3 regions of the Lysinibacillus sp. genome follow, and region 1 is predicted to be linked to each of the others. Evidence: riboswitches for the same ligand, from Rfam matches in the RefSeq annotation. Region 1 holds a riboswitch; each other region holds the start of a gene.

Region 1 (3,288 bases):
TAAAGTTGCGTATTTGATACGATAATACTACATTATAGAAAGAAAAGAGGCGATTTTCATGATTTATCCATTCAAAGATAAAACGCCAAAGATCGATCCGTCTGTTTTCATTGCTGATTATGCAACCGTTACGGGCGATGTAACAATTGGTGCTGAAACAACAATTTGGTTTAATACAGTCATTCGTGGGGATGTCTCACCAACAATTATTGGTAAACGTGTTAGCATCCAAGATCTTTGTTGCTTACATCAAAGCCCAAAATATCCACTTATTATTGAAGATGAGGTTACAGTCGGACACCAAGTCACTTTACATAGTTGTACAATTCGCAAAAATGCTTTAATTGGTATGGGCTCCATTATATTAGACGGTGCAGAAATTGGAGAGGGTGCATTTATTGGAGCAGGAAGCCTCGTACCTCCAGGTAAGGTCATTCCTCCGAATAGTTTAGCATTAGGTCGCCCAGCCAAAGTTGTCCGTGAATTAAATGCTGAAGACAAAGAGGATATGGAACGTATCGTACGTGAATACGTAGAAAAAGGTCAATATTATAAATCTCTTCAGAAGTAACCAATCATACACAAAAATTCAATACTAACGAAAAAAATCCCTCGCGTGGCCGTGACCATTTCTTGTTCACGAGCCAGTGCGAGGTTTTTTTGAAAAAATAAAAGGGGCAACATTGCCCCCTTGCATATTAGTACACTAGAATAACGTTCTAACGACTTCATTACTTTAGTTCAATAGTTTACAGATGTGCTTTTTCTCGAAGTGCATCAGCTTTATCGATTTGTTCCCATGGCACATTTAAGTCAGTGCGGCCAAAATGACCATATGCTGCAGTTTGTTTATAGATCGGACGGCGTAGATCCAGCATTTTAATTATACCTGCTGGGCGTAGATCAAATAGTTCACGAACCCATTCTACGATTTCACTTTCTTTCACTCTGCCTGTACCAAATGTATCGACAGCAATAGAAACAGGTTGTGCAACACCAATCGCATAGGCAAGTTGTACCTCAGCGCGGTCTGCTAATCCAGCTGCTACAATATTTTTCGCTACATAACGTGCTGCATAAGCTGCTGAACGGTCTACCTTTGTCGCATCCTTACCTGAGAATGCTCCACCACCATGACGCGCGTAACCACCGTATGTATCAACAATGATTTTACGTCCTGTTAACCCAGCATCTCCTTTTGGTCCACCGATTACAAAACGGCCAGTTGGGTTGATGAAATATTTCGTGTTAGCATCTAATAATTCACTTGGCACAACAGGTCCAATAACAAATTCTTTTAAATCTGCTTGAATTTGATCCAGTGTTGCCTCTTCATCATGCTGTGTTGAAATAACAATAGTATCCACACGTACTGGTACATTATTGTCATCATATTCAATCGTTACTTGAGTTTTACCATCAGGACGTAAATATGCTAATTCTCCTGATTTACGTACTTCTGTTAAACGACGTGCTAATTTGTGTGCTAAACTAATTGGTAGTGGCATTAACTCTGGTGTTTCATTACATGCGTAACCAAACATTAGACCTTGGTCACCAGCACCAATAGCTTCAATATCAGCATCTGTCATTGAGCCTTCACGCGCTTCTAATGCTTGGTCAACACCTTGTGCAATATCCGGTGATTGTTCACCAATAGCCACAAGCACGGCTAAGTTTTCAGCATCAAAGCCATATTTACCGCGTGTATAGCCTATTTCGGCTACAGTATCACGAACGATACCTTTAATATCTACATAAGTAGAAGTTGTAATTTCTCCTGCTACTAATACTAATCCTGTTGTTACAGTAGTTTCACACGCTACACGTGCATTTGGATCTTCTGCTAAAATAGCATCTAAAATGGCATCCGAGATTTGGTCACAAATTTTATCTGGATGTCCTTCTGTTACACTCTCTGATGTAAACAGTCGACGGTTTGTCATTTGGTTTTCCTCCTATTACTTTTACGAAAAGTAGTTGTGTATGAATACGGTACTCATTACCCATGTCAAGTCCGCTCCTAAGGATTGAACTCTCAAGCCGTTACTGCTGCTTTTAACACGAGGATTTCGAAAGATCCGTCATTATAATAAGGAAAGAACTACATATACTTACCTTTACATTCATTTTAAACAATAAAAAAATCCTTTACTCACGTTACTTTACATGAGGAAAGGAATAATGACTTCGTAACCTTTCACTCTTATCGTTCAAGGGATGTTCCCTTGCATCAGGTTGGCACCAACGCATGTCGTGAAATGATTCATGCAGGTTGCCGGGTTTCACAGGGCCTGACCCTCCACCAGCTCGGGATAAGAGTATCCGTTCAATTGTATGTTACTGAAAAGGTCGAACGTTGTCAAATATTTTCTAATGTATTACTGTATAGAAAGGAAGGAACTGATTAAACAAAAACTTTTCATACTTGGATGATGATGTAAATAGAAGCAAATTAATCCCTACAACATACCTAGCATCTTGTGGTAACATATGTGTGGCTCAATTTTTATGCCTAATTACAGTAGGATTGATTGGATTCTACTCGAAAAACATTATTTTTTGTCAGTTTATTGAAAAGTGATAAAAACTCTAAAATAATTTCTTAATTAGTATAGATTATTTAAGCAATTGTGTTATACTATTTTTGAAATTAAGAAAAAATCCCTCTAAATCAAGGGAATACTATAAAAAAGGATGGTATTTAATCGATGAATTCAGTAGAAATTGCAAACGAACTGAAGGAATTATTAAACGGCGGTAACATTAATGTTCAACTTTCAGTACCACAATTAGCAGAAAAAGCTACATCTCGTGGTGAAGCAATGTTAACAGTAGATGGCGCAGTTCGTGCAGAAACTGGCAAATACACTGGTCGTTCACCTAAAGATAAATATACGGTAGAAGAAGAAAGCACAAAAGATCAAATTGACTGGGGTAAAGTCAACCAACCTATTTCTTCTGAAGTGTTCGATAACCTATATGTAAAAGTAATAAAATATTTAAAAGAACGTGACGAGTTATTCGTATTCAAAGGCTTTGCAGGTGCTGACAAAGATTCTCAATTAAGCATTCAAGTGATTAATGAATACGCTTGGCACAATCTTTTTGCTCATCAATTATTTATCCGTCCAACTAAAGAAGAATTAGCTTCTCATGTTGCAGACTTCACAGTTATCTCTGCTCCTAACTTTAAAGCAGATCCTGCAGTTGATGGTACATCTTCTGAAACATTCATCATTGTATCACTTGAAAAGAAAATTATTTTAATTGGTGGTACTGAGTATG
Region 2 (3,288 bases), on a different contig from region 1:
GTTATGACCATTTTTATAGCGGGGAATTTAACTGCAGCTATCGCACCAATTTTTTCTATACTGATAATAGGTCGTATTATTTCAGCATTAGCTCATGGTGTGTTTATGTCGATCGCCTCTGTTATAGCAGCTGATGTAGTTGAACCAAATAAACGAGCAAGCGCGATTGCCTTTATGTTTACAGGCTTAACGCTAGCTACTGTGACCGGTGTTCCACTTGGTACATTTATTGGACAAGTAACAGACTGGCGTATGTCGTTCATTTTTATCGTCATTATAGGCATTATCGGTTTAATTAGTAATGCTTTACTAGTACCTAACCAATTATCAAAAGGTAATCCTATTTCTTTACGTGATATTGGCAAAGTATTAGGCAATATTCGCATGTTATTAATCCTTTTCATTACAGCTATTGGATATGGTGGGGCCTTTGTAGTCTATACGTATGTTTCACCTATTTTAGAGCAATATATGGGCTATTCCCCACATGCAGTAGTAATTATATTAGTTGTCTATGGTATTTGCGTTGCTATTGGTAATACATTAGGAGGCCATTTTGCTAACCAAAATCCGCTACGTTCCATCTTTATAATTTTTGTTGGACTTGCCTTAGCGTTACTTGGTATTGGCTTCACTCTTGAATCACCGATTATCGGTTTAGTCATGGTACTGACAATGGGATTATTTATGTTCATGAATGTCCCAGGATTACAGTTATATGCTGTTCTACTGTCTGAAAAATATGTGCCGTCAGCTATTTCTATGGCTTCAGCATTAAACATTTCTGCTTTTAACATTGGTATATTTTTAGGATCCTATATTGGAGGTTTTATTATTCGCCATCAATCATTAGCACATACGCCTCTTTATGGATTCCTAATGGTTATGCTAGCAGCGATTGTTACATTATTATGGTTGCTTTTCGATAATAAAAAACAATAATATTGTTAGTCCGTTTATCTAGCATTTACTTGATATTTTGGTAATTTAACATCGGTATATATACAATATTGATAAAAAGGAAGCTCCCTGTGGCTTCCTTTTTGTGTTATAAGTAAGACAAGAATGGAGTTACACCTAAATTCGCTTGAATACATAAGATAAGATATCAGCTATAGGATAGGAGGAATTCCATTGTATTACAATCCTTATCCGTATTTCGTTCATCCCTATCATTACTCAGCGCCACCAATTGCCAACCACCTTGCTGTAAGATCCTTTCCCCAACATCTTGCAATGCCGACCAACAATCCCTTTCCACCTGTTGATACACATAAATTAAAATCATCGGTTACACGGATAAAGGCAATTATGCAGCAAGCCCAATTACTGACGGATAAAATTGAAAGCTCCCAGCAATTTGCCCATGATTTAATGAATGCAGCACAACTTTCAAATAAAGCAGAAGTGGAGAAATTAATTTCATCCACAGGTATTACGATGAAATTCGAAACGAACTATACACCTGATAGTTTTAGAATACGTCTAATTGATAATGGCTGTTGTGGTGTCATATTGAATTTAAATTGGTGAAAAAAACCCTAACCTTGTATCCCTATTGAACTTGTAAACTATAGAAAACTATGATAAAGTGTTTGTATTATTATTTCTGAAAATTCTTATATTTTTCTTATCAAGAGAGACGGAGGGATTGGCCCGATGAAGTCTCAGCAACCAGCTCAACAGTATGGTGCTAATTCCAATTGGCCTAATTCCAAAGCCTTGAAGATGAGAAGATGAACTACCGTTGTTTATTCAGGAGTCCTCTTCTATAGGGGGCTCTTTTTTTACTACTATTTTAAGAAAGCAGGGAAAACGATGCCTAATGAATTATTACAATCATTACAATTATTAAAATCTAAACAATGGGTCGATTTAACACATACATTCGGCCCTAACTCACCCCATTTTTTCATGTTCGAAGATGCAAAATTTGAAACATTATTCTCTCACGATGATGGGTTCTTTGCACAACAGTTCACTTTCCCTGGTCAATATGGTACGCATATCGACCCACCCATTCATTTTGTGCGAGACACACGGTACCTTGAAGAGCTCGATTTAAAAGAGCTTGTTCTTCCCCTTGTTGTCATTGATAAGTCCGAAGAAGCTGCTAGCAATCATGATTTTTCTTTAAGTGTTCAAGATATACTTGAGTTTGAAGCACAGCACGGAAAAATTGAGGCAGGTACCTTTGTAGCGCTACGTACCGATTGGAGTAAACGTTGGCCAGATAAGGAAGCATTCAGCAATAAAGATGCGGAAGGGTATAACCATATTCCAGGTTGGGGCTTAGAGGCTTTACAATTTTTACTGACGGAACGTAAAGTTAGTGCGATTGGTCACGAAACATTCGATACTGATTCAGCAGCTGATTTTCGTAAAAATGGCAAACTAGATGGTGAATACTTTGTGCTCGAACAAGACACTTATCAAATTGAGTTAATGACTAATTTAGACAAGCTACCTGCAACAGGTGCAATTATTTTTAATATTGTACCTAAACCAGAAAAAGCATCTGGATTCCCTGTTCGCTCCTTTGCTATTTTGCCATAACTTAAAAGTCGGTATAGAGATACCGACTTTTATTTTTGTACATTTCTTTTTTTGAATATAAAGTAAACGACGAACATTAATAGAACAAATAATAGGATGAGATACATACTATAATGGGATAAGTAGTAACCAACAAACCGCCATTTCTCTCCAAGCATTTTCCCTAACGTTATAAATGTGAATGTCCAGATAAATGCTCCTGTATAGGCAAAGAACGCAAACTTTTTATATGGATAATTATTAATAGCCGCAATATACGCTGTTATGTGGCGGACACCAGGGATAAAATAGCCTATTAACAATAAGATAGGTCCAATTTTGGCAAACATTTTTTTCGTAAAATCAATTTTTTGTTCAGTTATATGAATTTTTGGCCCATACTTTTGTAGTAATGGTAAGCCAAATCGATAACCAATATAGTAGCTTAAAGTAATACCTCCAACTGCGCCAATCATGGCACTTACTAATGCAGGGATATGTTCAAGGCTTTCCCGATAAACACTATAACCTACATATGTTAAGAAAACCTCATCAGGAAGTGGCAATCCAACTATACCTCCAATTAGGATTACGATAATGCCAAAATACCCGTAATGTTCAATTAGAGATTGCACGTGATGTGCCATAAACTATCCCACCTAAAAATTTTTTAACTATAAAATATACAGGTTTCATTATAATCAAACTGCGGAAAACAGAAGAAGCAACTTGAAGATTGTTTTAAATTATTTG
Region 3 (3,288 bases), on a different contig from region 1:
AACCTTTCCAAGCTATGCCTTAGCACAAAGAATATCGATAGGGAATTTTTTGCAGCGGATTGAGATTATAATGGCCTTTATGTGGATCTCATCCATTTATATTCGAACTTTTATGTATTTCTATACGACCGTTGTCGGCCTTGCCCAGATTTTAAAAATCAAGGATCATCGGCCTCTCATTATACCGATGGGGCTAATTGTTATTGGGCTTTCTCAAATAGTTCACCCAAACATTGTCCATTCGAACAAATATAATAATGAAATTTGGCCAATCTTTTCTTTTTTCATCACCATTCTATTACCGATCCTTTTACTAATTGTGGCGATTATTCGCAATCGCAAAGCGAAAGCTGAAACGAGCGAAATGCCCAAAGCAGAAACAAGCAATGACAATCAAAAAGTCTAATTTCTTTTAAATTAGCAAGAAATTAGACTTTTTATTTGAATCAAATATGATACTCAATTTCGTCAACAAAATCCCATTCATATGGTGTTTCTTGGTATACATAATAGTTCAACCAGTTCGAGAATAATAAATGGGTGTGGGCACGCCATGTATTAATAGGCTCTTTAGTTGGATCATCGTTTGGAAAGTAGTTTACGGGAACGGCGATATCAAGGCCCTTAGCCACATCACGACTGTATTCATCGGCTAGTGTTGTGGCATCATATTCCAGGTGACCTGTAATCATAATGTTTTTATTATCTTTTGATTGTACGATAAATACCCCTGCATCCTCCGAATAAGATAATAAGCGTAAATCTGGATGATTGCGTACATCGTCAATTGACACAGACGTATGGCGAGAATGAGGAGCGGTAAATAAATCACTAAAGCCCCGCACTAAATCTACCGTTAAATCGGTAATGACATGGGAATAGACACCAGAACATTTAGCTGAAAGCTCTACCTTTCCAATTCCATAGTGGTGATACAAAGCAGCCTGTGCTCCCCAACAAATATGTAATACGGATGTCACATTCTCTTTGGACCAATCCATAATTTCTGAAATTTCTTGCCAATAGTTGACCTCTTCAAAAGCCAATTTTTCTACTGGCGCCCCTGTAATAATCATGCCATCATAGCGTCGATGACGAATTTGGTTGAATGTCGTATAAAATAGCTGTAAATGAGATTTACTAACATTTTTTGATTCATGTGTGGCAGTGTTTAAAAACGTAATATTGACCTGTAACGGTGTATTCCCTAATAACCGTAATAATTGGAGTTCTGTTTTTTCTTTTTCCGGCATTAAATTTAAAATTAATATATTTAACGGACGAATTTGCTGTGTTTTCGCACGATCCTCTTCCATCACGAAGATTTTTTCCTCACGTAAATGTTCTCCAGCTGGTAAATTTTTCGGAATATTAATTGGCATCTTGCGTTCCCCTCTCTGTTTTCGCTCTCTTTTTCTAAAAATTAAAAAATCCCCCTCATTCCATACGAGATAGAATGAGAAGGATTTTTTTCACGTCCACTCTTATCTCTCAAAGGAATATCCTTTGTTGGAATTAGCACCTTTCTAACACATGTTAGAGGTTGCTGAAGCGTCATAGGGCCATATCCCTCAGCTTCTCTTGATAAGATTATTTAATTACCTTGAATTGTAACATGAACTAGTTAGAATATCAATAATTCATAGAATATTTTGTGATTCGCTATGCATGTTCTTTGTCCATTTGAAGTACACTAAGCTTGCTGTTAGTGGCTTTTCGATATTTAAAATTTATGGTAAACATGCCGTATTTATGTTACCATATAGCTTTAGTAAGAGAGAGGAACGTGAATAGTTTGATTAAAATTGAATTTCCAAAACCAGATGTAGTTATCCGTCAACGTGAACAAGAAGTAAAACCAGGTGATGTGCCAATCACACCTTATTTTGGCTTTATTGATTTCCATAAAATCACACGTGATAAAGGCGGCATTTTCTTATTCTATAATGACAAGAATGAGCTATTATTCGTTGGGAAAGCTCGTAAAATCCGTCAACGTATTAAAAAGCACTTTGAGGATAATGTATCACCGATGAAAAACCACCGTGATGAAGTGTTCAAAATTGAAGTCTATGAAGTAGAAGATCCAATGGAACGTGAAATTTACGAAACATATGCCATTAATACGTTCCGCTCCAAATACAATGTTGATAAAGTCTTTTATTAAGACAAATTACAAAAAGCCGAAATCTCATCAAAGTGAGATTTCGGTTTCTTTTTTCACAGGATGGTCATACGATCGATGGGTGTGTTTTGCTTGTTGATGAAGACCTCAATAAGGTTCTGTTCAGGGCTTTTCGATATTTTAAAAACATATGGTTGGGCCTCTTTTCGTTGCTCGCTGCCTTCATTAAGATGAATGATAAGTCTATTTTCCTCTACTTCCATACTTGCTAGTACATTCCCCTTTGAATAATAGACGAGATAATACGTCGCGTCATTTCATACAATAATTGAATATTGTCCTGAGAAACGATGTTTTTCTGAATATGTTCTGGTACGATAGGTAGTTCACGAATGCTGAGTGTAGTGGTAGGTGGCGTAGCATTACACGCTGCTAACATTAGTAGACACCCTAAACCTAGCAACACTAATTTATTCAGAATGCTCCCCTTTTCTCATCTTTATTCTAAGAAAAAACCTTTTCGCTCTTTCGCAATCCAATCCTCAAGCTCCTGATCATCGCGTTTTACTAGTCTATTGATAAGGACATCATGCCAAATATAATCCTCTAACAAATAGATATGGACAGGGTCATTAGTGATGAAGGCCGTTTCTTGCGCGGAAGGCGAGTGACCATAAATCATTTCCTGACCATCTACCGATAAAATAAACCAATGTGGAGTAGACGTTTTTTTCGTATAGTGTGTGGCCCTATGGCGGTCAATAGTCGCTAAATGTTCCTCTACATACAGTGTAATGCCATGCACAGGAATACGCTGTGACACTTCTTGAAGGTCTTGTCGTAGCGCATCGTACATATCTTCCCACATCGACAGAATCACTTTTTTCTTTGCTTTTCTTAAAAGTGACTGACAGTAATTGAGGATGGACTCCTTGCCCTTTAGCATCACGACTTTATGCTCCACTTCCTGAACATTTTCCTCTAGCTTTTCTAATTTCATACTTATCGACGAAAAATTTGATTGCCAGCGCTGCTCCATTTGCTGTAAAAATACGGACACGGGCATGGCTGAATAGGTCGTTTGTTCTGCGGTCTCTTCTTTCAACACGATCCCTTTTTCTACAAGGATATTTAAAATATCATACACTCTTGCACGCGGTATG

What was found. Region 1 has a riboswitch for S-adenosylmethionine ahead of metK (methionine adenosyltransferase). Riboswitches for the same ligand answer to the same signal wherever they lie in the genome.
Region 2: it holds a riboswitch for S-adenosylmethionine, as region 1 does, so the genes downstream of both, RT445_RS03650 (cyclase family protein) here and metK (methionine adenosyltransferase) in region 1, are expected to answer to the same signal.
Region 3: it holds a riboswitch for S-adenosylmethionine, as region 1 does, so the genes downstream of both, metA (homoserine O-acetyltransferase MetA) here and metK (methionine adenosyltransferase) in region 1, are expected to answer to the same signal.

Annotation. Positions count from the first base shown of each region.
Region 1 is NZ_DAMDAY010000089.1:4,277-7,564, reverse strand. Features, by position in the region: gene RT445_RS16845 (gamma carbonic anhydrase) at 59-571, shown strand; gene metK (methionine adenosyltransferase) at 750-1,946, opposite strand; SAM riboswitch class I at 2,204-2,322, opposite strand; gene pckA (phosphoenolpyruvate carboxykinase (ATP)) at 2,712-3,288, shown strand, end outside.
Region 2 is NZ_DAMDAY010000008.1:30,929-34,216, reverse strand. Features, by position in the region: gene RT445_RS03660 (MFS transporter) at 1-942, shown strand, start outside; gene RT445_RS03655 (YuzC family spore coat inner layer protein) at 1,135-1,533, shown strand; SAM riboswitch class I at 1,628-1,735, shown strand; gene RT445_RS03650 (cyclase family protein) at 1,819-2,556, shown strand; gene RT445_RS03645 (DedA family protein) at 2,586-3,182, opposite strand; gene RT445_RS03640 (Cof-type HAD-IIB family hydrolase) at 3,277-3,288, opposite strand, start outside.
Region 3 is NZ_DAMDAY010000036.1:22,049-25,336, forward strand. Features, by position in the region: partial or broken gene RT445_RS09955 (GerAB/ArcD/ProY family transporter) at 1-406, shown strand, start outside; gene metA (homoserine O-acetyltransferase MetA) at 447-1,382, opposite strand; SAM riboswitch class I at 1,482-1,591, opposite strand; gene RT445_RS09965 (nucleotide excision repair endonuclease) at 1,796-2,167, shown strand; gene RT445_RS09970 (hypothetical protein) at 2,394-2,564, opposite strand; gene RT445_RS09975 (TrmB family transcriptional regulator) at 2,625-3,288, opposite strand, start outside.